DNA from 2 places in the Caldimonas hydrothermalis genome. Region 2 is predicted to be linked to the other one. Evidence: predicted binding sites of a transcription regulator. Region 2 holds the regulator's gene; the other holds the start of a gene.

Region 1 (11,470 bases), on a different contig from region 2:
GGTCTCGGCGGCCGCCGAGCTGACGGCCGTGCGCGCATAGAGATCGGCCGGCAGCACGGCATCGAGCCAGCCCGACACCGAGGCGCGGAAGCTGGTGACCATGGTCGTCAGGGCCACCGCGAGGCTGAGGCTTGCCACCACGCCGGCCACCGCGACGGTGGCCGTGTGGCCCTGGTGGCGGGCCCGCTGAGCCGCCAGCAGCAACCCGGGGTGGCGCCGCAGGCGCGCGGACCCGGTGGCGGTCAGCGCGCTGACCACCGTCGGGACGCAGACGATGCCGCCGAGCAGCACGGCCGCCACGGCGAAGTAGGCGAACAGCGGCAGCCCAGCCACCGGGGGCAACAGCGCGAGCAGCCCCCCGGCAGCCAGGAGTCCCAGACCCCAGACGGGATGGGCGCGGCCGCTGGCGCCGGGGCCCAGGCCCTTGAGTCCCTGGGCGGGCGCCAGGCGCTGCGCCCTGCGTGCCGGCAGCCAACTGCCGGCCAGCGCAGCGGCCACGCCCAGGCCGGCGTAGCCCAGGGCGGCCGGTGTGGACCATTGCAGGCGGGGGGCCACGCCCGGGAAGAAACCACCGCCCAGATCGCCGGCCAGCCAGGTCAGCGCAGCGTGCGCCAGCGCCGCTCCCAGGGCCAGGCCCAGCAGACTGCCCAGGCCGCCCAGCACCGCGGCTTCGGTCAGCACCAGCCGCAGCCGTTCGCGCTCGTCCAGCCCCAGCACGCCCAGCAGCGCGAACTGCGGCACGCGCTTGGCCACCGACAGCGACATCACCGAGAACACCAGGAAGGCGCCGGTGAACAGGGCCACCAGGGCCAGCACGGTGAGATTGACGCGGTAGGCCCGCGAGACATTGGACAGCCGCTGCGAAGCCTGGTCGGGCGTTTGCCACTGCACGTCGGGCGGCAGGTCGAGCGTGCGCTGCACTGCCTCCCAGCGTTCCCCTGGCTGCAGGCGCAGGTCGATGCGGCTGAGCCGTCCGAGCAGGCCGAAGTGCCATTGGGCGGCGGCGATGTCGGCCACCGCCAGCGGCGGCCCCGGGGCCGCGACCTCGCCCACCACGGTGAAGCGGCGCCAGGCCAGTCCGCTTTGGACCTCGACGGTGTCCCCCGGGGCCAGCCCCAGGGCCTCGCGTGCCGTTGCGTTCAGCGACAGGCTGTCGGGGGCGAGCAGCGCCAAGCGGTCCTGGCCCTCGGCCAGGCGCGGTGCCAGCGCGGGCGCGAGTTCCGGTGCCACGAGCGGATCGAGCCCGACCAGCCTGAGGGCCACGCGAGCGCCGCGGCGGTCGCGGGCGTAGGTGGACAGCTCGATCACCGCACTGGCGCGGGCGATGCCGGGATGGCGCACGAGCGTTTCGTACAGGGCTTCATCGAAGCCGCCGCGCACGGCTCGCAGCTCCACGTCGGGCTCGCCCTGGATCGATCGCACCGCCGCGCTGAACTCGCCCAGGGCCGACTGGTTGATCAGGTGCACCGCGAAGGCCAGGGCCACGCCCAGCAAGACGGCCAGCAAGGCCATGCCGTGGCGCCAGGGGTGATGGCGCCATTCAGGCCAGGACAGGCGGGTCCACCAGCGCAAGCAGGTCATGGGGTGGTAACGGAACGCTCGGGGCCGGGAGGGGTCGGAGGGATTGTCGGCGACGGTGGGCATGGCGTCCGGGCCGGCTGAAACATCGCTCTCGGTCAGACGACCCACTCATTTGAGGGGGGGTATCGAGCGGGAATTCCCCTATTCCCATGAAGCATGCGAGGATAAAAATCTTTCGGTTCGAGGGCGACAGGCCATGACCTCTATTCGCCGCGTGGCTTCAGGCAGCGAGGCTGCCGATTGGCAATGGGATCGCTGGCATGCCTGCTTGCTTTCGCTTGGCCTGTGGCCATCGGTGGTGTTGCTGGTGTTCGTGGCCTGGGTCCTGGCGGCGCTCATCACTGTGACTGTGATCGGCGTGCTGGGACAAGGCTCATGGCGCCTGGGGTTGCTCATTGCCACGGTGTGTGTCGGGGTATCGGCCCCGCCCGTCATTTATGCCATTTTGCAGCTGGTGTTCCGGCTGGAGCAGTTGCGCCAGCGCTTGCAGACTTTGGCGATCACTGACGATTTGACCGGCTGCTACAACCGTCGTCACTTCTGGGAGCGCAGCGAGCAGGAGTGGGCGCGCGCGCATCGGCACGGACTGCCGTTGGCAGTCTTGCTGATCGATGTGGACGACTTCAAACGCATCAACGACGCCCACGGCCATCATGCCGGCGATTTGATGCTGCAAACCTTGGCGCGGGCCTGCGATGCATCCTTGCGCAGCACCGATGTGCTGGCGCGCTATGGCGGCGAGGAACTGGCGGTGTTGCTGCCGCAAACGAGCCTGTCGGGCGCTTTGGCCATGGCCGAGCGCATCCGCGCGGCTTTGCAGCACGTCCGTATCGACTGGCAGGGCCAGCAAGTGGGCGCCACGGTCAGCATCGGCGTGGCGGCCATGCATGCCTCGCATGCGGATCTCAAAGCCATGATCCACGATGCGGATGTGGCGCTGTACGAAGCCAAGCGCGCCGGTCGCAACCGGGTGCATGGCGCTGCGCAGACGCAGTGTGCGCCAGCAATGGCTCAGTCGGCAGCGGTCGGCACGCTGTAGTGGGCATCGCCCAGCAGGTCGATGCCGCACGACAGGTCCTGCACCCATTCGATGAACTCGCGCACTGCGGCGCCGGCCATGGGAGCGCCGTGCTGCGGCACGATCATCGCGATGTCCAGCGTGCGCACCATGCGGGCCCACAGACGCAGCACCTTGTTCGACACCATGTAGCGGCGGTGGAAGCCCTCCATGGCGGCAATGTGCGCGCTCAGCGAGGTGACCGGCTGGCGCGGATCGACCTGCCGGCCCATGGAGGCGCCCAGATCGCCCGAGAACAGAATGCGGCTGATCGGGTCGTAGAACTGAAAGTTGCCTTCGGCGTGAAGGAAATGCGCCGGCAGGGCCCACAGTTCACCACGACCCACCCGGATGCGCAGGCCGGCATCGGGGATGCCGATCACCCGCCCGGCCGTTTTGCCCGGCTTGCAAAAGTGCGGCACGAAGCGCTCCCACACACGCGAGATGTACACGGGGGCCGTGGTGGCCGTCATCCAGCGGTCCAGCGAGGCGATGATGTCCGGGTCGGCATGTGAGGCCAGGATGGCCGAGAGTTGATGCGGCGGGAAGTGCCGCGTCATGCCCAGGTAGAGCTCGCTGTAGGCCAGATTGCCACCCGGGTCGATGATCGCGCCGGTGTCGTCATCGACGATCAGGAACTGGTTGGCCTGCACCGCCTCGCCGTGCTCGACGCAGGTGTCGCAAAACATCAGGCACTGATGGCCCTTGTGGTGATACAGCTCAATGAACATGGCGCGGGTCCGCGGTGCAGCAGGTGGCGATGAGCGCAGACTCTAGGGGTCCACCCTGGGTGTCGTCTTGATGCGCATCAACGTTCAGGGACAAAGCCCATACCGCGATGAAGGATTCAGCCCAGGCGGTGCAGTCCGTCGGAGGTGAGCTTGTAAACCTCATCGGCGTGGGCCGCGGCGGCTTGGGAATGGGTCACCAGCACGCAGGCCGCGCGATGCTGGCGCACCTGTGCGGCCAGGGCCTGCATCACGCGCTCGGCGGTGTCGGGGTCGAGGTTGCCCGAGGGTTCGTCGGCCAGCAGCAGCGCGGGCCGGTGCACCAGCGCGCGGGCGATGGCCACGCGCTGCAACTGGCCTCCCGAGAGCTGCTCGGGCAGACGCTGTGCCAGAGCCTGCAGCCCCACCTCGGCCAACACCTCCCGCACCCGCGCGGGATCGTCGCGGCCGAGCAGCAGCAGCGGCAGGGCCACGTTGTCGGCCACGCTCAGGTGCGGCAGCACGTGGAAGGCCTGGAAGATGAAGCCCAGGTGGGCGCGCCGCAGCCGGGCCCGGCCGGCCTCGTCCAGCGCGGCGAGGTCCTGCCCCAGCACCTCGATGCGGCCGGCCGAGGGTGCATCGAGCCCGGCCAGGCAGTTCAGCAGCGTGGACTTGCCCACGCCGGACTCCCCCAGCAAGGCGATGAAGCGGCCGGCCGGCAGTTCCAGGTCCACGCCCTCGAAGACCGGGGTCTCGTCGTAGCGCTTGGCCAGGCCCCGGACGCGCAGCACGGGCCCGGGGCTCGTCATCGCTGCTCCTGCGCCCAGGCCTGGGCCTGCCGCACCACCTGGTCGATGGCGTCGGGGCGGTCGCAGGCCACGGGCTCACGCCACGGCATGCTGCGCAGCCAGGTGAGCTGGCGCTTGGCGAGCTGCCGGGTGGCCGCGATGCCGCGCTCGGCCAGCGTGCCGGGGGGATGCCAGCCTTCGAGCATCTCCCACACCTGCCGGTAGCCCACGCAGCGCATCGACGGCAGGGCCAGGCTCAGGTCGCCGCGCGCACGCAGCGCGCGCACCTCGTCGATGAACCCGGCGGCCAGCATGGCCTGGAAGCGCTCGGCGATGCGCCGGTGCAGCCAGGCCCGGTCCACGGGCTCCAGGGCGATCAGCCGGGGCCGCTCGTGGGGCCCGCGGCAGGCGCGGCCCGTGTGCCAGTGCGACAGCGGCCGGCCGCTCAGCTCCCACACCTCCAGCGCACGCTGGATGCGCTGGCTGTCGTTGGGCGAGAGCCGGGCGGCGGTGGTCGGATCCACCCGGGCCAGTTCCGCATGCAGGGCCGGCCAGCCGATCCTGGCCGCGCGCGCCTCGATGCGTGCCCGCACTGCCGCATCGGCCGCAGGCAGCGCGTCCATCCCGTCAAACAGGGCCTTGAAGTAGAGCAAGGTGCCGCCCACGAGCACCGGCAGCCGCCCGCGCGCACGGATCTCGCTCACCAGCCGGGTGGCGTCGGCCACGAACTGGGCGGCGCTGTAGGCCTCGGTGGGGTCGATCAGGTCGATCAGGTGGTGAGGCACCGCGGCACGTTCGGCCGCGCTCGGTTTGGCCGTGCCGATGTCCATGCCGCGGTAGACCAGGGCTGAGTCCACGCTGATGATTTCGATGGGCAGCACCCGCGCCAGCGCCAGCGCGGCGGCGGTCTTGCCTGAGGCGGTGGGCCCGGCGAGGCACAGATAGGGGGCACTCATCGGGCCGTATTGTCCCGGGCTTCCTGCACCGCCGCCGCCGTGGGGTGACCATACCGGCCCACCCCCACCAGGGCCGCGAAGGCCAGCGCGAAGCACCACGCGGCGATGGTCAGCGCCAGGGGGTAGACGGTGCCGTTGTAGCTCCAGCCCATCCAGTAGCCCATGCCGAAGGCCAGGGCCATGCTGAGGAAGCCCGACAGGGCCGTGGCCGCGCCGGCGCGCGTCGGGAACGGCCCGACCGCCCCCACCTGGGCGCACGGCTGGTGGATGCCATGCGCGAAGGTGTAGACGAAGGCGGGGATCATCAAGGCCAGCGGATGATGCACCCCGGCCAGCGCCAGGCCGGCCATCGAGATGCCGGCGGCCAGCGAGACGAAGGCGGCCAGCCGGATCGAGCGCACCAGGCCCCGTCTGGGCACGAGGCGGCGGCACACGGCCGAGCCGATCAGGAAGCCCGAGGTCACGAAGGCGAAGGCCAGGCCGTATTCGCGCCGTGACAGGCCCAGCACGTCCACCATGACGAACGACGAGCCGGCGATGAAGCAGAACAGACCGGCATAGGTGAAGCTCGACACTGCGGTGTAGGCCCAGAAACCGCGATGGCCCAGCACCACGTGCCAGTTGTCCAGCAGCGGGCGCAGGCGCAGGGCCTCGGGGTTGGGGCGCTGCAGGGTCTCGGGCAGCCGCAGCGCGATGACGGCCAGGCCGGTCGCGCCAAACAGCGTGAGCACACCGAAGGCGCCGCGCCAGCCCAGCGTGGTTTCGAGGTAGCCGCCCAGAATGGGCCCCGCCACCGGCAGCAGCCCCATCCAGGTGGCGGCGCGCGCCATCACATGGGCCCCCTGGGCCGGGTCGTAGAGGTCGCGCAGCATCGCACGGGCACACACGACGCAGGCGGCCATGCCCAGGCCCTGGCCAGCGCGGCAGACGATCAGCCAGGCGATGTGCGGCGAGACCAGGGCCGCCGCGCTGGCCAGCGTGTACAGGGACAGGCCGGCCAGCAGCACCGGGCGGCGGCCGAAGCGGTCGGCCACCGGGCCGAGCAGGAGCTGGCCAGCGCCGAAGCTGATCACCAGCACGCTCAGTGTGAGCTGCACCGTGGTGAGCGGCACGCCGAAGACCTGCGGCAGCGAAGGCAGCGAGGGCAGGTACAGATCGGTGGACACCGGCTGGGTGCCCAGCAGCAGCATCAGGGCCAAGACGACCACACCGGTGGACGGCGGGGTGGCCAGGGGGGTGACAGTGGTGGGGGACAAAACGGTGCGGTCTGGTTCGGGAAGCCGGCCGAGCGTAGCAGACTTGGGACTTTCCCCAGGCCGGCTCACATTTAGGAACAGAGTGAGGGCCGCTCGTGGTTCGGATGGGAAATTTTCGTCGCACAATGTCTGAGCCCGGCGGTTCCGCCGGTGCCAGCCGAGCCCCCTCACGAACAAGAGAAGGAGTCCCTCATGTCCCGCTTCATCCGTGCCATAGCGCTGACCGTGTCGCTGTCCATGGGCGCCGTGGCCCTCGCGCAACCGGGTCAGCTCACGTTGATCACGACCGAGCAGATCGCGCAGGAGGGCGGGCTGGTGGCCCGCTCGGCGGCGGGCGAGGCTTCGCGCGAGCGCCTGGCCGCCGAGCTCGACCGGCCCGAACTGCAGGCCAAGCTGCAGGAATGGGGCGTGAGCCCCGAGCAGGCCCGTGCCCGTGTGCAGGCCCTGACCGACGAGGAGGCCCAGCGTCTGGTGGCCCGGATCGACCAGGCCCCTGCCGGTGCCGGCGACGTGCTGGGCGCGATCATCTTCATCTTCGTGCTGCTGCTGGTCACCGACATCCTGGGTCTGACCAAGGTCTTCCCCTTCACCCGTTCGGTGCGTTGATCGCCGGGGTGTCGCGCCGCGGCTGGCTGGCCGGCACGGCCGCGGCCGTCCTCGGTCTGGGCGGCTGCGCCACCCAGACCGCTGCATTGCGCGCAGGTGCCGTGACCGGCCTGCCCCGTCGCACCGAACTCGAGCACATTCCCTATTTCCCCCAGGCCGGGCCCGACCTGTGTGGCCCCGAAACCCTGGCCACGGTGCTGCAGGCCCAGGGCTTCGCACAGACCCCGACCGACTTGGTGCCCCTGGTTTATCTGCCGGGCCGTCGCGGCTCGCTGCAGGTCGAGATGCTGGCCGCAGCCCGGCGCTGCGGTGCGGTGGCGGTGCGGCTGCCGCCGACGCTGCAGGCCCTGTGCGAGGAGATCGCGGCCGGCCATCCGGTGCTGGTGTTGCAGAACCTCGGCCTGAGCCTGGCGCCGGCGTGGCACTATGCCGTGGCCGTTGGCTACGACTTGGACGACGGCTGGATGATCCTGCGCTCGGGCCGGGAGCGTCGCCAGCATCTGGCCCTGCGCACCTTCGAACACACCTGGGCGCGCTCGGAGCACTGGGCCTTCGTGGCCCTGGCCCCGGGCCGCCTGCCCCGCACCGCCACCGAGGACGACATGGCCCGTGCTCTGGTGGCTTTCGAGCGGGTGGCGCCGCCTGAGAGGGCCGTACAGGCCTACGAGGCCGCGCGCGCGCGCTGGAGCGACAACCTCACGATCGCCATGGGCCTGGGCAACAGCCTGTACGCCGCGGGCCGCAAGGCCGAGGCGGCGCAGGCCTTCGAGGCCGCTGCGCGAGCCCATGCCAGCGCCGCCGCCTGGGTGAACCTGGGCCTGGTGGCGCTCGATCTGGGCCAGCGCGAGCGGGCGCTGGCTGCAGCACGCGAAGCCCTGAGCCTGGGCGGCCCTTGGGCCGATCGGGCCCGGGCCCTGGTCGAGCGTGTAGAGTCGCAGCCCTGACCCTGGAGATTTGCGCATGAAAACCGTCTACGCCATCGTCGGCGCCGCCCTGATCGTGCTGGGCGGGGTCGTGCTGTTCCGCGGCCTGTTCTTCACCCAGAACGAGACGGTCTTTCAGGTGGGCAACCTCAAGGCCGAGGTGCGCAAGGAAGAGCGCATCCCCTCGTGGGCCGGCGGGGTGGCGATCGCGGCCGGCCTGGTGCTGGTGGTGATGGGCTTGCGCAAGTGAGCCGGCGGGGCTTCAGAACCGCTCGTGAGGCCCCAGGTAGCGCCACTGGCCCGGCGGCAGCGCGCCCAGCACCACGCGGCCGATGCGGATGCGCTTGAGCCCCACGACCTTCAGCCCCACCAGCTCGCACATGCGCCGGATCTGGCGCTTGCGGCCTTCGCGCAGCACGAAGCGCAACTGATGCTCGTTCTGCCAGCTCACCTGGGCAGGTCTTAGCGCATGGCCGTCGAGGCTGAGCCCGTGGCGCAGCAGGGCCAGCTGGTCGGGCGGTAAGGTCCGCGACGGCGGACCGGCGTGCGCAGCCTGCGGGTGCTCCACACGCACCAGGTACTCCTTTTCCACGGCGGAGTCTTCGCCGATCAGGTGACGCGCGATGCGGCCGTCCTGCGTGAGCACGAGCAGGCCCGTCGAGTCGATGTCGAGCCTTCCAGCGGGCGCCAGCTTGCGCAGGTGATGTCGGCCCAAGCGCAGCGGGCTTGGATCCTGGCTCCAGTGGTTTTCGGGTGTGATGAGCACCACGGCGGGTTCGTATCCGTCTTCGGCCTGGCCGCTCACATAGCCGATCGGCTTGTTCAGCAAGATGGTGACGCGCTGTTCCTGTTCGTGTCGAGCGGCCGGATCCACCTCGATGCGCTGGTGCGGCAGCACACGCGCGCCCAGGGTGTCGACCACCTGGCCGTCCACGCGCACCCAGCCGCGTTCGATCCACAGGTCGGCCTCGCGACGCGAGGCCAGGCCCAGCTCACTCATGCGCTTGGACAGGCGCTCGCCCGGCTGCACTGCCGCCGGGGCTGTGGTCGGCCCGGGCGCGGGCGCGACGGCCGGCGCGGCCGGGGCCGCAGCAGGCAAGGCGCGCGAGCGCGGGGCCGATCCGGCGCCGCGCACCGGCGGGCGGGTGCGCCGGCGGGGCGGTTCAGCGGGCGAGGACGACGGGCGGCGAGGCAGCGACAGCTTGGAGCGGGATGTCATGGCGGGAAGGCGGTTCCAGCCGCGATTGGACCACGTCCGGCGCTCGCCCCAGCCCGAAGAGCTCGCGCAGCGCTGCGCGATAGTCGTCCCGGCCGATGGCGCTGGTGTTGTGGTGGCTGCCGCCATCCACCAGCAGCCAGCGCTTGGGCTCGGGCGCACGCTCGTAGAGCTGGCGGCCCAGCTCGGGGCGGATGAAGCGGTCGGCACTGCCGTGGGCCACCAGCACCGGGGCCTTCACGCGGGCGATGTGCTCGGCCGCCTCGAAGCGTTGGGTGATCAGCGGCCCCACCGGCAACCAGCCCCAGCGGAAGGTACTCACCACGTCGCGGATGGAGGGAAAGCTCGCCTCCACGATCAGGCCGGCGGCATCGTCCACCTGCGAAGCCAGGTGGGTGGCAATCGCACCCCCCAGCGAATGGCCGTAGATGAAGCGGCGCGCGTTGGGGTGCTGGGCGGCCAGCCAGTCCCAGGCGGCGCGGGCGTCCTCGTAGGCCAGGCGTTCGGAAGGCAGATCGCCAGAGCTCTGCCCGAAGCCGCGATAGTCGATGCCCAGCACCGCAAAGCCCAGGTCGTGCATGCGGCGCATGCGCGGGGCGCTGCTGCGCACGTCCCAGCGGGCACCGTGCAGGTAGAGCAGCACGGGCGCATCGGGCCGGTCCTGGGGCAGCCACAGGGCGTACAGCCGGGCCCGCTCGGCTTGTAAGCGCGAGTCGAACTCGATCCACCGCTCGTCCATGCCCTGCGCCGCGTCGGCAGCACCCCGCCAGGTTTCGCTGCTGGGCTGGAAGATCCAGCGGCGCTGCTGGGTGTCGAGCACCGCACAGCCGGCCAGCAAGGCCGAGCCAGTGAGGACGACGAGAAGAAACCGAAGCGCGAGTCGCAGGCTGATCATGGGCATCACGGACCCCGTCAGCCCCGTCAAAGTTCAACGCCCGCGCAGAAAGAGTGCGTCGAGCTCGCGCAGCGTGAGCTGTCGCCAGGTCGGGCGGCCGTGGTTGCACTGGTCGGCACGCTCGGTGCGTTCCATGTCGCGCAGCAAGGCGTTCATCTCGTCCAGCGTGAGGCGCCGGTTGGCGCGCACGGCGCCGTGGCAGGCCATGGTGGCCAGCAGCTCGTGCTGGGCCCGTTCGATGACATTGCTGGCGTCGTACTGGGCCAGCTCGGCCAGCACGCTGCGGGCCAGCTCCACCACGTTCGCATCGGCCAGGGCCGTGGGGCGCGAACGCACGGCCAGCGTGGTGGGCGACAGCGGCGTGATCTCCAGCCCGAGCGTGAGCAGGGCCTCGTGACAGGCTTCGGCCGTGGCCACTTCCTGCGGCGTGGCCGCGAAAGTGGCCGGGATCAGCAGCGGCTGCGACTCGATGCGCCGGCCCTGCAGGTGCTGCTTGAGGCGCTCGTAGACGATGCGCTCATGCGCCGCATGCATGTCCACGATCACCAGGCCCTGGGCGTTCTCGGCCAGCACGTAGATGCCACCCACCTGGGCGATGGCCCGGCCCAGCGGCCAGTCCTCGGGATCCCAGGCGTGCGGGGCAGGGGCGGGAGCCGCGGCCGCGGCCGGGCGGGGCCAGGCGGGCGGCGCCTCCTGCGCGAACAGCAGGGCCGCTTGCTGCAGGCCCAGGCTGGGCTGCGCCTGCGCAGGCGGGCTCCAGCGCGGTGCCGACGACTGCTCCGAAGGGCCCGTGCCCACCGGGCCCGGCCCGACGGGCACCTGCGGTGTCGTACCCGCCCGGGGCAGGGCCAGTGCATCCTCGACCGCATGGCGCACGGCCTGGTGCACCTCGCGCGAGTCGCGAAAGCGCACTTCGATCTTGGTGGGGTGCACGTTCACGTCCACCCGCTCCGGGGCGATGTCGAGGAAGAGCACGTAGCTGGGCTGGCGCGAACCATGCAGCACGTCCTCATAGGCCGAGCGCACGCCGTGGGCGATCAGCTTGTCGCGCACGTAGCGGCCGTTGACATAGCAGTACTGCAGGTCCGAGCGCGAGCGTGCCGCATCGGGCAGGCCGGCGCGTCCGAAGATGCGCAGCGGGCCGAAGCGGGCGTCCACCGCGCGGCTTTGCGCGATGAAGTCCTCGCCCAGCACGTCGCGCAGCCGCTGCTCCCCGCTGCCGCGGCGCCACTGGGCCACCAGCTTGCCTTCATGCCAGACGGCAAAGCCCACGTCCGGGCGCGCCAGGGCATGGCGGCGCACGGCTTCCAGGCAATGCGCCAGCTCCGTGGCTTCGGTCTTGAGGAATTTGCGGCGCGCCGGCGTGTTGAAAAAGAGCTCGCGCACCTCCACGCTGGTGCCCACGCCGCGTGCGGCCGGGCTCAGTTCGCCCGAGCGGGCGTCCAGCCGGTGGGCGTGGGTGGCCTCGGGCGGCCGGCTGCACAG
Region 2 (11,470 bases):
CTGCGCCTGCCCGGCGTGATCGACGCCGAGGTCAACCCCGCCTCGCGCCGTGCGAGCGTCCTGTGGGACCCCGACCGCGTACAAGCCTCCATGATCGCCCGGGCGGTCGCCGATGCCGGCTACCGCGCCTACCCCGCCATGTCGGTGCAGGCCGAGGCCGACCGCCGCCGCGAGGAGCGACTGGCGCTGTGGCGGCTCTTCGTCGCCGGCTTTTGCATGATGCAGGTGATGATGTATGCGGTGCCCACTTATGGGGTGGCACCCAGCGGCAGCCAGGACATGAGCGGCGACATCTGGCAGTTGCTGCAATGGGCGAGCTGGCTGCTGAGCATCCCGGTCCTGCTGTTTTCTGCCGGGCCCTTCCTGCAAGGTGCCTGGCGCGACCTGCGTGCACGGCGCATCGGCATGGACGTGCCGGTGGCCCTGGGCATCGTCGTCACCTTCATCGCCAGCACCGGCGCAACCTTCGACCCCGGCGGCCTGTTCGGCGAGGAGGTCTACTTCGACTCGCTCACGATGTTCGTCTTCTTCCTGCTGGGCGGGCGCTACCTGGTGCTGCGCTCCCACAGCGCCACGGCCGGGGCCCTGGAGGCCTTGATGCAGCGCCTGCCCGAGACCGTGGAGCGCGAGTCGGCCGATGGCCGCCTGGAAACACTGCCAGTGTCGCGCCTGCAAGCCGGAGACCGGGTGCGGGTGCGTGCCGGCCAGGCCTTCCCGGCCGACGGTCACATCGAGGCCGGCACGGCCTGGGTGGACGAGGCCCTGCTGACCGGAGAATCCGCCGCGCAGGAGCGTGGGCCGGGGCAAGCGGTCGTGGCCGGCAGCTTCAACCTCTCGGCCCCGGTGTGGGTGCGCGTCGAACGGGTGGGGCGCGACACCCGCTATGCCCGCATCGTCGAGTTGATGCAGCGCGCCGCCACCGAGCGCCCGGCCTTCGTGCAGGCCGTCGATCGCATCGCCGGGCCCTTCCTGTGGGCGGTGCTGGCAGCGGCCGCCCTGTGTGCGCTCGCCTGGGCCTTCATCGACCCCGGCCGCAGCGTCTGGGTGGCCGTGGCCGTGCTCATCGTCACCTGTCCGTGCGCGTTGTCGCTGGCCACGCCGTCGGCGCTGCTCAGCGCCGCCGGCGCACTGGCACGCCGCGGGGTGCTGTTGCAGCGGCTCCAGGCCCTGGAGGCGCTGGCCGAGGCCCGGGTCTTCGTCTTTGACAAGACGGGCACCCTCACCGAGGACCGTCTCGAACTGGACCGCTGCGACGTGCTCGACGGGCGCTGGTCGCGCGAACAGGCCCTGGCCCATGCGGCGGCCCTGGCCCAGGCCTCGCTGCACCCGGTGTCGCGGGCCTTGGTCGAGGCCGCCGGGCCCGACGGCCGCGCTGCCAGCCTGCGCGACGTTCGCGAGCGGGCCGGTTGCGGGCTGGAGGGGCATGATGCGCAGGGCCGGGCCTGGCGCCTGGGCTCGCTCAGCCATGCGCGCGCGGCAGACCCGGCCTCGCCCGCTGCACCCGGCCGCGCCGGCGCGGGGCCCGAAGCCTGGCTGAGCGTTGACGGGACGCTCGTGGCCCGCTTCGAGCTGAGCGAACGCCTGCGGCCCGATGCCCACGCCACGATCGCCGCCCTGCGCGCGCAGGGCCTGGAAACCGTCCTGCTCTCGGGCGACCGGCCCGAGGCGGCGCAGGCCTTGGCCCACGCACTGGGCATGGACCGCTGGCATGGTGGGGCCCGGCCGGAGGACAAACTCGCACTGGTGCGCCAGGCCCAGGCCCAAGGCCACAAGCTGGCCATGGTGGGCGATGGCGTGAACGACGGCCCGGTGCTGGCCCAGGCCGATGTCTCCCTGGCGATGGGGCAGGGGGCGGCCCTGGCGAGAGCCCAGGCCGACCTCACGCTGATGAGCGGACGCCTGGCCGACATCGTGGCCGCCTGGTCGATGGCGCGGCGCACCGTGCGCATCATCCGCCAGAACCTCGCCTGGGCGGCGGCCTACAACGCCGTTGGCATCCCGATGGCGGCGCTCGGCTGGATGCCTCCCTGGCTGGCCGGTCTGGGGATGGCCGCCAGTTCGGTCCTCGTGGTCGCCAACGCCTGGCGCCTGAGCCGTCCCGACGGCAGGGCCGAGCCCCCGGTGCCGCTGGCCATCGCGCCGGCCCCCGCCACCGGCTCCTGAGGACTCGCCATGGACATCCTTTACCTCCTCGTGCCCCTGTCGGTCGTGCTGGTGCTGCTCATCCTGGGCCTGTTTGCCTGGGCCCTGCACAGCGGCCAGTTCGACAACGTGGAGCGCGAAGGCGAACGCATCCTCTGGGATGACGCGCCCCCTGCCACGAAGGCGGTTGATGCCGATCAAGCTGCGGCAACGATCCGTCCGGAACAATGACCCTACTGACTTCCAGGAGAGAGGCCTCATGTCTTCTTCATCGACGTTCTCCGCGGCCCAGGCGGCGAACTACAACGACACCGTGGTGCGGCAGTTTTCCATTGCCGCCATCGTGTGGGGCGTGGTCGGGATGCTGGTGGGCGTGTGGATTGCCGCCCAACTGGCCTGGCCGGAACTGAACTTCGGCATCCCCTGGCTCAGCTACGGCCGGCTGCGTCCGCTGCACACCAATGCAGTGATCTTTGCCTTCGGCGGCAGCGCACTGTTCGCCACCAGCTACTACATCGTGCAGCGCACCTGCCAGGTGCGGCTGATCTCCGACAAGCTGGCGGCCTTCACCTTCTGGGGCTGGCAGGCCGTCATCGTGGCCGCGGCGGTCTCGCTGCCCCTGGGCTACACCAGCGGCAAGGAATACGCCGAGCTGGAATGGCCGATCGACATCCTCATCACCCTGGTGTGGGTGGCCTACGCCGTGGTGTTCTTCGGCACCATCGGCATCCGCAAGGTGCGCCACATCTATGTGGCCAACTGGTTCTTCGGCGGCTTCATCCTGGCCGTGGCCTTGCTGCACCTGGTCAACAGCGCGGCCATGCCGGTGAGTTTCATGAAGAGCTATTCGGCGTACGCTGGCGTGCAAGACGCCATGGTGCAGTGGTGGTACGGCCACAACGCCGTGGGCTTCTTCCTGACGGCCGGCTTCCTCGGGATGATGTACTACTTCATCCCCAAGCAGGCCGAGCGCCCGGTGTACAGCTACCGACTGTCCATCGTGCACTTCTGGGCCCTGATCTTCACCTACATGTGGGCGGGCCCCCACCATCTGCACTACACCGCGCTGCCCGACTGGGCGCAAAGCGTGGGCATGTTGTTCTCGCTCATCCTGCTGGCGCCCAGCTGGGGCGGCATGATCAACGGGATCATGACCCTCTCGGGAGCCTGGCACAAGCTGCGTGACGACCCCATTCTGAAGTTCCTGATCGTCTCGCTGTCTTTCTACGGCATGAGCACCTTCGAGGGCCCGATGATGTCGATCAAGACCGTCAATGCACTGAGCCACTACACCGACTGGACGGTGGGTCACGTGCACTCCGGCGCGTTGGGTTGGGTGGGCCTGATCACGATGGGCTCGTTGTATTACCTCGTGCCGCGCCTGTTCGGCCGCAAGCAGATGTACAGCGTGCGCGCCATCGAGCTGCACTTCTGGATCGCCACCATTGGCATCGTGCTCTACATCGCGGCGATGTGGATCGCCGGCGTCATGCAGGGCCTGATGTGGCGCGCCGTCAACCCCGACGGCACGCTCACCTACAGCTTCGTCGAAAGCGTGAAGGCCACCTATCCCTTCTACGTGATCCGGCTGCTGGGCGGCATCCTCTACCTCGCCGGCATGGGCGTGATGGCCTGGAACGTGGTGATGACCGTGCGCAACGGCCGTCCGTCCGAGGTCGCCATTCCGGCGATGAAGCCTGCGGCGGCCTGAGGCCCGGACCCAAGAGAACAAGGAATCATCATGGCTGACTCCCACAACAAGCCCGGCTTCTTCACCCACGAAAGAATCGAGACCAACAACTTCCTGATGATCGTGCTGATCATCCTGGTGGTGTCGGTCGGCGGCCTGGTCGAGATCGTGCCGCTGTTCTTCCAGCGCTCCACCACCCAGGCGGTCGAGGGCCTGAAGCCCTACACCCCGCTGCAACTGGTGGGCCGCGACATCTACGTCCGCGAGGGCTGCTATGGCTGCCACTCGCAGATGGTGCGCCCTTTCCGCGCCGAGACGCTGCGCTACGGTCCGTACTCCACGGCCGGCGAGTTCGTCTACGACCACCCCTTCCAGTGGGGCAGCAAGCGCACCGGCCCCGACCTGCACCGCGTGGGCGGCCGCTACAGCGACGAATGGCACCGCATCCACCTGATCAACCCGCGCGACCTGGTGCCCGAGTCCAACATGCCTGCTTACCCCTGGCTGGACAAGACCGTGCTCGACCCCCAGGACGCTGCGCCTCGCATGCGCGCCCTGCGCCGCCTGGGCGTGCCCTACAGCGATGAGGAAATTGCCAAGTCGAGCGACGAGCTCAAGGGCAAGACCGAGATGGATGCCGTGATCGCCTACCTCCAGGTGCTCGGCACCGCCATGAAGTGAGGGACCGACGATGGACATCGACGTGAACGACCTGCGCATCATCGTGACGGTGGTGTCGCTACTGACCTTCATCGGCATCTGCGGCTGGGCCTATGCCCGCCGCAACCGGGAGCGCTTCGACGAGGCCGCCCGACTGCCCTTCCAATCCGAATAGCCCAAGCCGGGACGTCAACATGAGCGATTTCTTCAACGACGGCTGGTCGACCTTCATCGCCGTCACCACCATCGTCAGCATCGTCGCCTGCCTGGTGCTGCTGCTGGTGGCGTCCAAGCGCAAGGTCATGGCCCATGACAACACGACCGGCCATGTCTGGGACGGCGACCTCAAGGAGCTGAACAATCCTCTGCCGCGCTGGTGGATGGGTCTGTTCGTCATCACCATCGTGTTCTCGGCGGTCTATCTGGTCTTCTATCCGGGCCTGGGCAGCTACCCGGGCACCTGGGGCTGGTCGCAGGCCGGCCAGTACGAGAGCGAGATGGCCAAGGCAACAGCCCAGCTCGAGCCCGTGTATGCCCAGTTCGAAGGCAAGGAGGCCGAGGCACTTGTGGCCGATCCGCAGGCCATGGGCATCGGCGAGCGCCTGTACGTGAACTGGTGCGCCCAGTGCCACGGGTCTGACGCCCGCGGCAGTCGGGGCTTCCCCAACCTCACCGATGGGGACTGGCTGTGGGGAGGCTCGCATGAGGCCATCAAGACCACCATCGCCCAGGGCCGCACGGGGGTGATGCCCCCGATGGGGCAGGCCGTGGGCGGCGGCGAGAACGTGCGCAACGTGGCCCACTACGTGATGAGCCTGTCGGGCAGCCCGCACGACCCCATCGCCGCCCAGCTCGGCCGCGCCAAGTTTGGCGTGTGCGCTGCCTGCCACGGCGCCGACGGCAAGGGCAACCCCACCATGGGGGCCCCCAACCTCACCGACCGCATCTGGCTGCACGGCTGGGGAGAGCAGGCCATCATGAACATCATCACCAACGGCAAGACCAATGTGATGCCGCCGCATGCCGGCAAACTCACCGAGCCGCAGATTCACGTGCTGGCCGCTTACGTCTGGGGCCTGTCACGCACCGGCGCCGCCTCATCCCGCTGACCCCTCGCATCGACGGTTCCCTTCCTTGAGCAGCACCGAATCACGGGTCATCCCGATCCAGCCCGCGCCCGAGGACGGCGACGCCGCCAGCCAGATGGTGTCGCTGTACCAGAAGCAGGAGAAGATCTACGCCCGCGCCGTCCACGGCTGGTTTGCCGCGTGGCGCTGGGCGCTGGTGTGGATCACCCAGCTCGTCTTTTATGGGCTGCCCTGGCTGGAATGGAACGAACGACAGGCGGTGCTCTTCGACCTGGCTGCACGGCGCTTCTACATCTTCGGACTGGTCCTGTACCCTCAGGACTTCATCTACCTCGCGGCGCTGCTGATCATCAGCGCCTACGCGCTGTTCCTCTTCACGGCGGTGGGCGGGCGACTGTGGTGCGGCTATGCCTGCCCGCAGACGGTGTACACCGAGATCTACATGTGGGTGGAGCGCAGGATCGAGGGCGACCGCACCGCGCGCATGCGGCTCGACCAGGGCCCATGGACCCTCGAAAAGCTCTGGCGCAAGACCGCCAAGCAGGCCGTGTGGATCGCCATCGGCCTGTGGACCGGCTTCACCTTCGTCGGCTACTTCACGCCGATCCGGGAGCTCGGCGCGTCGGTCCTCAGCCTGGGCCTGGGGCCCTGGGAATGGTTCTGGATCCTTTTCTACGGCTTGGCCACCTACGGCAATGCCGGCTACCTGCGCGAGCAGGTGTGCAAGTACATGTGTCCCTACGCGCGCTTCCAGAGTGCGATGTTCGACCGGGACACCATGATCATCACCTACGATGAGGCCCGAGGCGAACCGCGTGGCTCGCGCCCCCGCAAGGCCGATCCGAAGCAGCTCGGACTGGGCCACTGCATCGACTGCACCCTGTGCGTTCAAGTCTGCCCCACCGGCATCGACATCCGCAAGGGCCTGCAGTACGAGTGCATCGGCTGCGCTGCCTGCATCGATGTATGCAACGGCGTGATGGACAAGATGAACTACCCGCGTGGGCTGATCCGCTACTCCACCCAGAACGGCATGGCCCAAGGCTGGACGCGGGCCCAGATGTTCAGGCGGGTGCTGCGCCCGCGGGTGCTCGTCTACACCGCCATCCTCGCACTCATCAGCGCCGCCTTCGTCGGCAGCCTGGTGCTGCGCAGCCCCTTCAAGGTGGACGTGATCCGCGATCGCGGGGCGCTGGCGCGCATCGTCGAGGACGGCTACATCGAAAACGTCTATCGTCTGCAGATCATGAACGCGCTCGAGCAGCCTCAGCGATACCGGGTCAGCGTGTCCGGCCTGGAAGGCCTGCGCGTGGTCTCCGAACCGCAAATCGAGGTGGACAGTGCGGCCGCGCGCTGGCTGGCCGTGCGCGTCCAGTTGCCGCCGCACCATGCCGAGCCGCTGCGCGGCCGCTCCAGTCCGATCGAGTTCCGCATCGATCGCCTGGCCCAGGGCGACGAGCCCGAGCGCAGCGTGAATGAGCGATCCACGTTCCTGGTGCCGCGTTGAGTGGCCCACCCGAGGAGAATCCCATGCGCCGACCACTTGCCAAGCATCCCGACCCCCGGCCGCCGGCTGCGCCGTGGTGGCGTGAACCGACGATGTGGCTGGTGGTTGGCGGGCCGCTGGCCGTCGTAGCCGCCTGTGTCGTCACGATCATCCTGGCCATCGGGCACCCCGACCCGGTGCTGCAGCGCGGGCCCGCCGCGACCGCGGCTTCCGGCGCTGGCACTGGCGGGCAGGGCGACCTCAGGCTGATGCCCGCGCACCAGGCACGCAACCACACCGCCACGCCCGTCTCGGCCCTGCCGGGCCGAGGCGAATGAGACGGCCGGTGGCGCACTCTTTCCCCCGGCAAGGCGAGCGGGCGATGAAACTGTCCTGGATGAGCATCCTCTGGCCAGCCTTCCTGATGGCCGGCGTCGTCGAGATGGTGGTGTTCGCGATGGTCGATCCGCAGGACCTGCACTGGTTCGGCGGCGCCCCGGTCGACCTCTCGGCCTCGGCGGTCTATTCGCTGGCCTTCTTTTTCTTCTGGGCAGCCTTCATTGTGGCCGGCGCGATGATGCAGATGCTGGCCCGCCCGCCGGAGCGAGGGCGCGAGGGCGCCTGAACCCGGCGCGCGCGGCTCAGCAGGTGCTGTGGTTGATGAGGCGGCGCAAACCGTCCTCGTCCAGGATGCGGATCTGGCGCTGCTTGACCTCCAGCAGGCCGTCTTCCTGAAACTTCGAGAAGGTGCGGCTGACCGTCTCCAGCTTCAGGCCCAGGTAACTGCCGATCTCCTCGCGGGTCATGCGCAGAATCAGCGAGGAGGGTGAAAAGCCTCGCGCCTGCAGGCGCTGCGTGAGGTTGAGCAGGAAGGCCGCCAGCCGCTCCTCAGCGCGCATGCTGCCCAGCAGCAGCATCACGCCATGGTCGCGCACGATCTCACGGCTCATGATCTTGTGGAACGAACTCTGCAACTCCGTGAACTCACGTGAGAGATGTTCGAGCTGCTGGTAGGGGATCACGCAGACCTGCGAATCCTCCAGCGCCACCGCGTCGCAGGTGTGCCGGTCCTGGCTGATGGCATCCAGCCCCAGCAGCTCCCCGGCCATCTGGAAGCCCGTGACCTGGTCGCGCCCGTCCTCCGAGGACACCCGTGTCTTGAAGAAGCCCGTACGCACGGCATACAGCGACTGGAATGGGTCGCCGGCATGGAACAGAGCCTCGCCGCGCTTGACGCTGCGGCGCGAGGCCACCATGTGATCCAGCTTCTCGAGGTTGGGGCGTGACAGGCCCACCGGCAGACACAGCTCGCGCAAATTGCAGCTCGAGCAGGCGACCTTGAGGGTTTCGAGTTTGATCATGCGCGTCGGCCTCTCCTTGACGTTCATTATGGACCCCTGGGCGTCCCCAGACACGCTTCGGGACCGGATGTTCCCGCCGGCAGGTCGCGAAGTCCGGGCGGTGGCGCAGGCCGAGGGGGCCCAGAAGGGCGCCAGGCCGGTGTCGGGGGTCGTGTCGAGCGACATGATTGATGCTCCTCAGGCAATGCAACCGATTGTTCAGGAGCCCCCCCGGCAGGGACTTGAGCAAGATCAAGTCCCGCGCCGATGGCTCTGGCACAGTGCCGCCATGACGCCCGACCCCGCCCTGCCGATCTCCCCCGACGTCTTGCAACGTTTCGACGTTCCCGGGCCCCGTTACACCTCCTACCCCACGGCCGACCGCTTCGTCGAAGCCTTCGGGCCGGCCCAGCTCGAGCAGGCCCTGGCCCAACGGGCGGGTGGGGTGGGCCCCCTGGGCGGGCGGCGGGCGGCGTTGTCTTTGTACGTGCACATTCCGTTTTGCGAGTCGGTGTGCTACTACTGCGCCTGCAACAAGATCATCACCCGCCATCACGAGCGGGCGGCCGAATACCTCGATGCCCTGGAGCGCGAGATCGGGCTGTATGTCGACGCCCTGGGTCGTGAGCAGCCGGTCAGCCAGCTTCACCTCGGTGGGGGCACGCCCACCTTTCTCAGCGACGAGGAGCTGGCAAGGCTGATGCAGAGCCTGCGCTCGGCCTTCCGGCTGGTACCCGGCGGAGAGTACAGCATCGAGGTCGATCCCCGCACCGTCTCGCCTGAGCGGCTGTCCCGCCTGGTATCCCTCGGCTTCAACCGCATCAGCCTGGGCGTCCAGGATTTCGATCCCGAGGTACAGAAGGCGGTGCATCGCGTGCAGGCCTTCGACAGCGTCGCCGGGCTGATCGAGCGCGCGCGCGAGCTCGGCATCGAATCGGTCAACGCCGACCTGATCTACGGGCTGCCTCGTCAGACCGCGGCCTCCTTTGCCCGCACGCTGGAGCTCATCGGCCAATTGCGCCCCGACCGCATCGCACTGTACGGCTATGCCCACCTGCCGGCGCGCTTCAAGCCGCAGCGGCGCATCCAGGCCGCGGAGCTGCCCGGTGCGGCGGACAAGCTGGCCATGCTGTCTGCGGCCATCGCGAGCTTTGCCCGGGCCGGCTACGACTACATCGGCATGGATCACTTTGCCCTGCACACCGATGCACTCGCCGTGGCCAAACGCCAGGGCCGGCTGCACCGCAATTTCCAGGGCTACAGCACCCAGCCCGATTCCGACCTGATCGCCCTGGGCGTGTCGGCGATCGGCCGGCTGGGCAGCCACTACAGCCAGAATGCGAAAACCCTGCCCGAGTACTACGATGCCCTGCGCCAGGGCCAGTTTCCGGTGGCGCGCGGCCTGGCACTCACCCGCGACGACCTCGTACGCCGGGCGGTCATCATGGCGCTGATGTGCCAGGGCCACGTCGCCTTCGAGTCGATCGAGCTGTCCTACCTGATCGACTTCCGCCGCTATTTCGCCGCCGAGCTGGCCCAGCTCGAGCCGATGGCCGAACAGGGGCTGTTGCGCATCGAAGCCGACGGCCTCCACGTGTCACCGGCCGGGTGGTACGTCGTGCGCGGCATTGCGATGGTCTTTGACAAATACCTGCAGGCCGAACGCAGCCGCGAGCGCTTTTCACGCATCATTTGAGGATGAACTCCGCCTTGCTGTTCAGCGCCTGGCTGATGGGCCTGGCCGGCAGCGTGCACTGCACGGCGATGTGCGGTGCCGCCACGCTGGCCATCGGTCGCACCGGAGCGCGTCTGTGGGCGTTCCAGGCCGGGCGCCTGCTGGGCTATGGCGCGGCTGGCGCGCTGGCGGCCGGCGCGGTGCAGGCCTTGCAGTGGGGGGCTGCGCAGGTCAGCGTGCTCAAGCCCTTCTGGGCCATGTTCCATGTGGCGGTGATCACGCTGGGGCTGGCCCTGCTGTGGCGGGGCCGTCAGCCGTATTGGCTCGACGCTCTGGCCCATCGCGTCTGGCAGCGCCTGCGCCACGCCAGCCTGGGAGGGTGGCTCGCGCACGGCGCAGCCGTTCCGCTGGCTGCCGGCCTGCTGTGGGTGCTGCTGCCCTGCGGCTTGCTGTACTCGGCCCTGATGGTGGCGGCCCTTGGGTCCTCCGTGGCCGAAGGGGCCGCGGTGATGCTGGCCTTCGCGCTGGGTTCCGCGTTGGGCCTGCAGGCCGTGGCGCTGGCCTGGCAGCGCCTGCGCGGACAAGCCTTGGCGGTCCGGGGAACCTGGGCGGTGCGTGCCGCCGGCGCGATCCTGGCCGCCACCTCGGCCTGGGCGCTGGGGCATGGCCTGTGGATGAGCTTTGGCGCACCGGTGTGCCGATGAGTCTGTGCGAATGGCGCCTGGACACCGCGCCGGCCCGGTGGCGCACCCCGTCGGCCAGGCACGCGCTGGCTTAGAATCGAACGTCTAAAACACACCCTCACCCCGAGTTTTCCATTCGGTTTTGCGCGGAGCTTGCGACATGTACCAGCACATCAAGGTGCCCGAGGGCGGGCAGAAGATCACCGTCAACAAGGACTTCTCGCTCAACGTGCCCGACAACCCCATCATTCCCTACATCGAGGGCGATGGCACCGGCTTCGATATCACGCCCGTGATGATCAAGGTGGTGGATGCGGCGGTGGCCAAGGCCTACGGCGGCAAGCGCAAGATCCACTGGATGGAAATCTACGCCGGCGAAAAGTCCACCAAGGTCTACGGGCCTGACGTCTGGCTGCCCGAGGAGACCCTGCAGGTCCTGAAGGACTATGTCGTTTCGATCAAGGGCCCGCTGACCACCCCGGTGGGCGGCGGCATCCGTTCGCTCAACGTGGCGCTGCGCCAGGAGCTCGACCTGTACGTCTGCCTGCGCCCGGTGCGCTACTTCAAGGGGGTGCCCTCGCCGTTGAAGGAGCCCGAAAAAACCGACATGGTGATCTTCCGCGAGAACTCCGAGGACATCTATGCCGGCATCGAATGGGCGGCCGAGTCCGAGCAGGCCAAGAAAGTGATCGCCTTCTTGCAAAAG

Evidence for each region. The regulator FNR, encoded in region 2, switches genes on or off when oxygen is low (the NO sensors DNR and NnrR bind a similar motif). The targets are predictions, from matches to a motif close to TTGATNNNNATCAA.
Region 1: a site for FNR is predicted at 3,437-3,450, ahead of AC1ECW_RS05225 (oxygen-binding di-iron domain-containing protein). Genes of this name have one in related genera too.

Annotation. Positions count from the first base shown of each region.
Region 1 is NZ_JBWQXA010000003.1:43,392-54,861, forward strand. It holds gene AC1ECW_RS05215 (FtsX-like permease family protein) at 1-1,581, opposite strand, end outside; gene AC1ECW_RS05220 (GGDEF domain-containing protein) at 1,625-2,620, shown strand; gene AC1ECW_RS05225 (oxygen-binding di-iron domain-containing protein) at 2,593-3,369, opposite strand; gene AC1ECW_RS05230 (ABC transporter ATP-binding protein) at 3,486-4,154, opposite strand; gene miaA (tRNA (adenosine(37)-N6)-dimethylallyltransferase MiaA) at 4,151-5,089, opposite strand; gene AC1ECW_RS05240 (multidrug effflux MFS transporter) at 5,086-6,345, opposite strand; gene AC1ECW_RS05245 (PA2779 family protein) at 6,538-6,951, shown strand; gene AC1ECW_RS05250 (PA2778 family cysteine peptidase) at 6,948-7,895, shown strand; gene AC1ECW_RS05255 (hypothetical protein) at 7,912-8,124, shown strand; gene AC1ECW_RS05260 (pseudouridine synthase) at 8,137-9,093, opposite strand; gene AC1ECW_RS05265 (alpha/beta hydrolase) at 9,038-9,991, opposite strand; gene mutL (DNA mismatch repair endonuclease MutL) at 10,019-11,470, opposite strand, start outside.
Region 2 is NZ_JBWQXA010000012.1:38,063-49,532, reverse strand. It holds gene AC1ECW_RS14130 (heavy metal translocating P-type ATPase) at 1-2,163, shown strand, start outside; gene ccoS (cbb3-type cytochrome oxidase assembly protein CcoS) at 2,173-2,373, shown strand; gene ccoN (cytochrome-c oxidase, cbb3-type subunit I) at 2,402-3,853, shown strand; gene ccoO (cytochrome-c oxidase, cbb3-type subunit II) at 3,884-4,513, shown strand; gene AC1ECW_RS14110 (cbb3-type cytochrome oxidase subunit 3) at 4,530-4,667, shown strand; gene ccoP (cytochrome-c oxidase, cbb3-type subunit III) at 4,687-5,601, shown strand; gene ccoG (cytochrome c oxidase accessory protein CcoG) at 5,696-7,087, shown strand; gene AC1ECW_RS14095 (hypothetical protein) at 7,111-7,404, shown strand; gene AC1ECW_RS14090 (hypothetical protein) at 7,449-7,691, shown strand; gene fnr (fumarate/nitrate reduction transcriptional regulator Fnr) at 7,708-8,454, opposite strand; gene hemN (oxygen-independent coproporphyrinogen III oxidase) at 8,696-10,102, shown strand; gene AC1ECW_RS14075 (sulfite exporter TauE/SafE family protein) at 10,105-10,785, shown strand; gene icd (NADP-dependent isocitrate dehydrogenase) at 10,925-11,470, shown strand, end outside.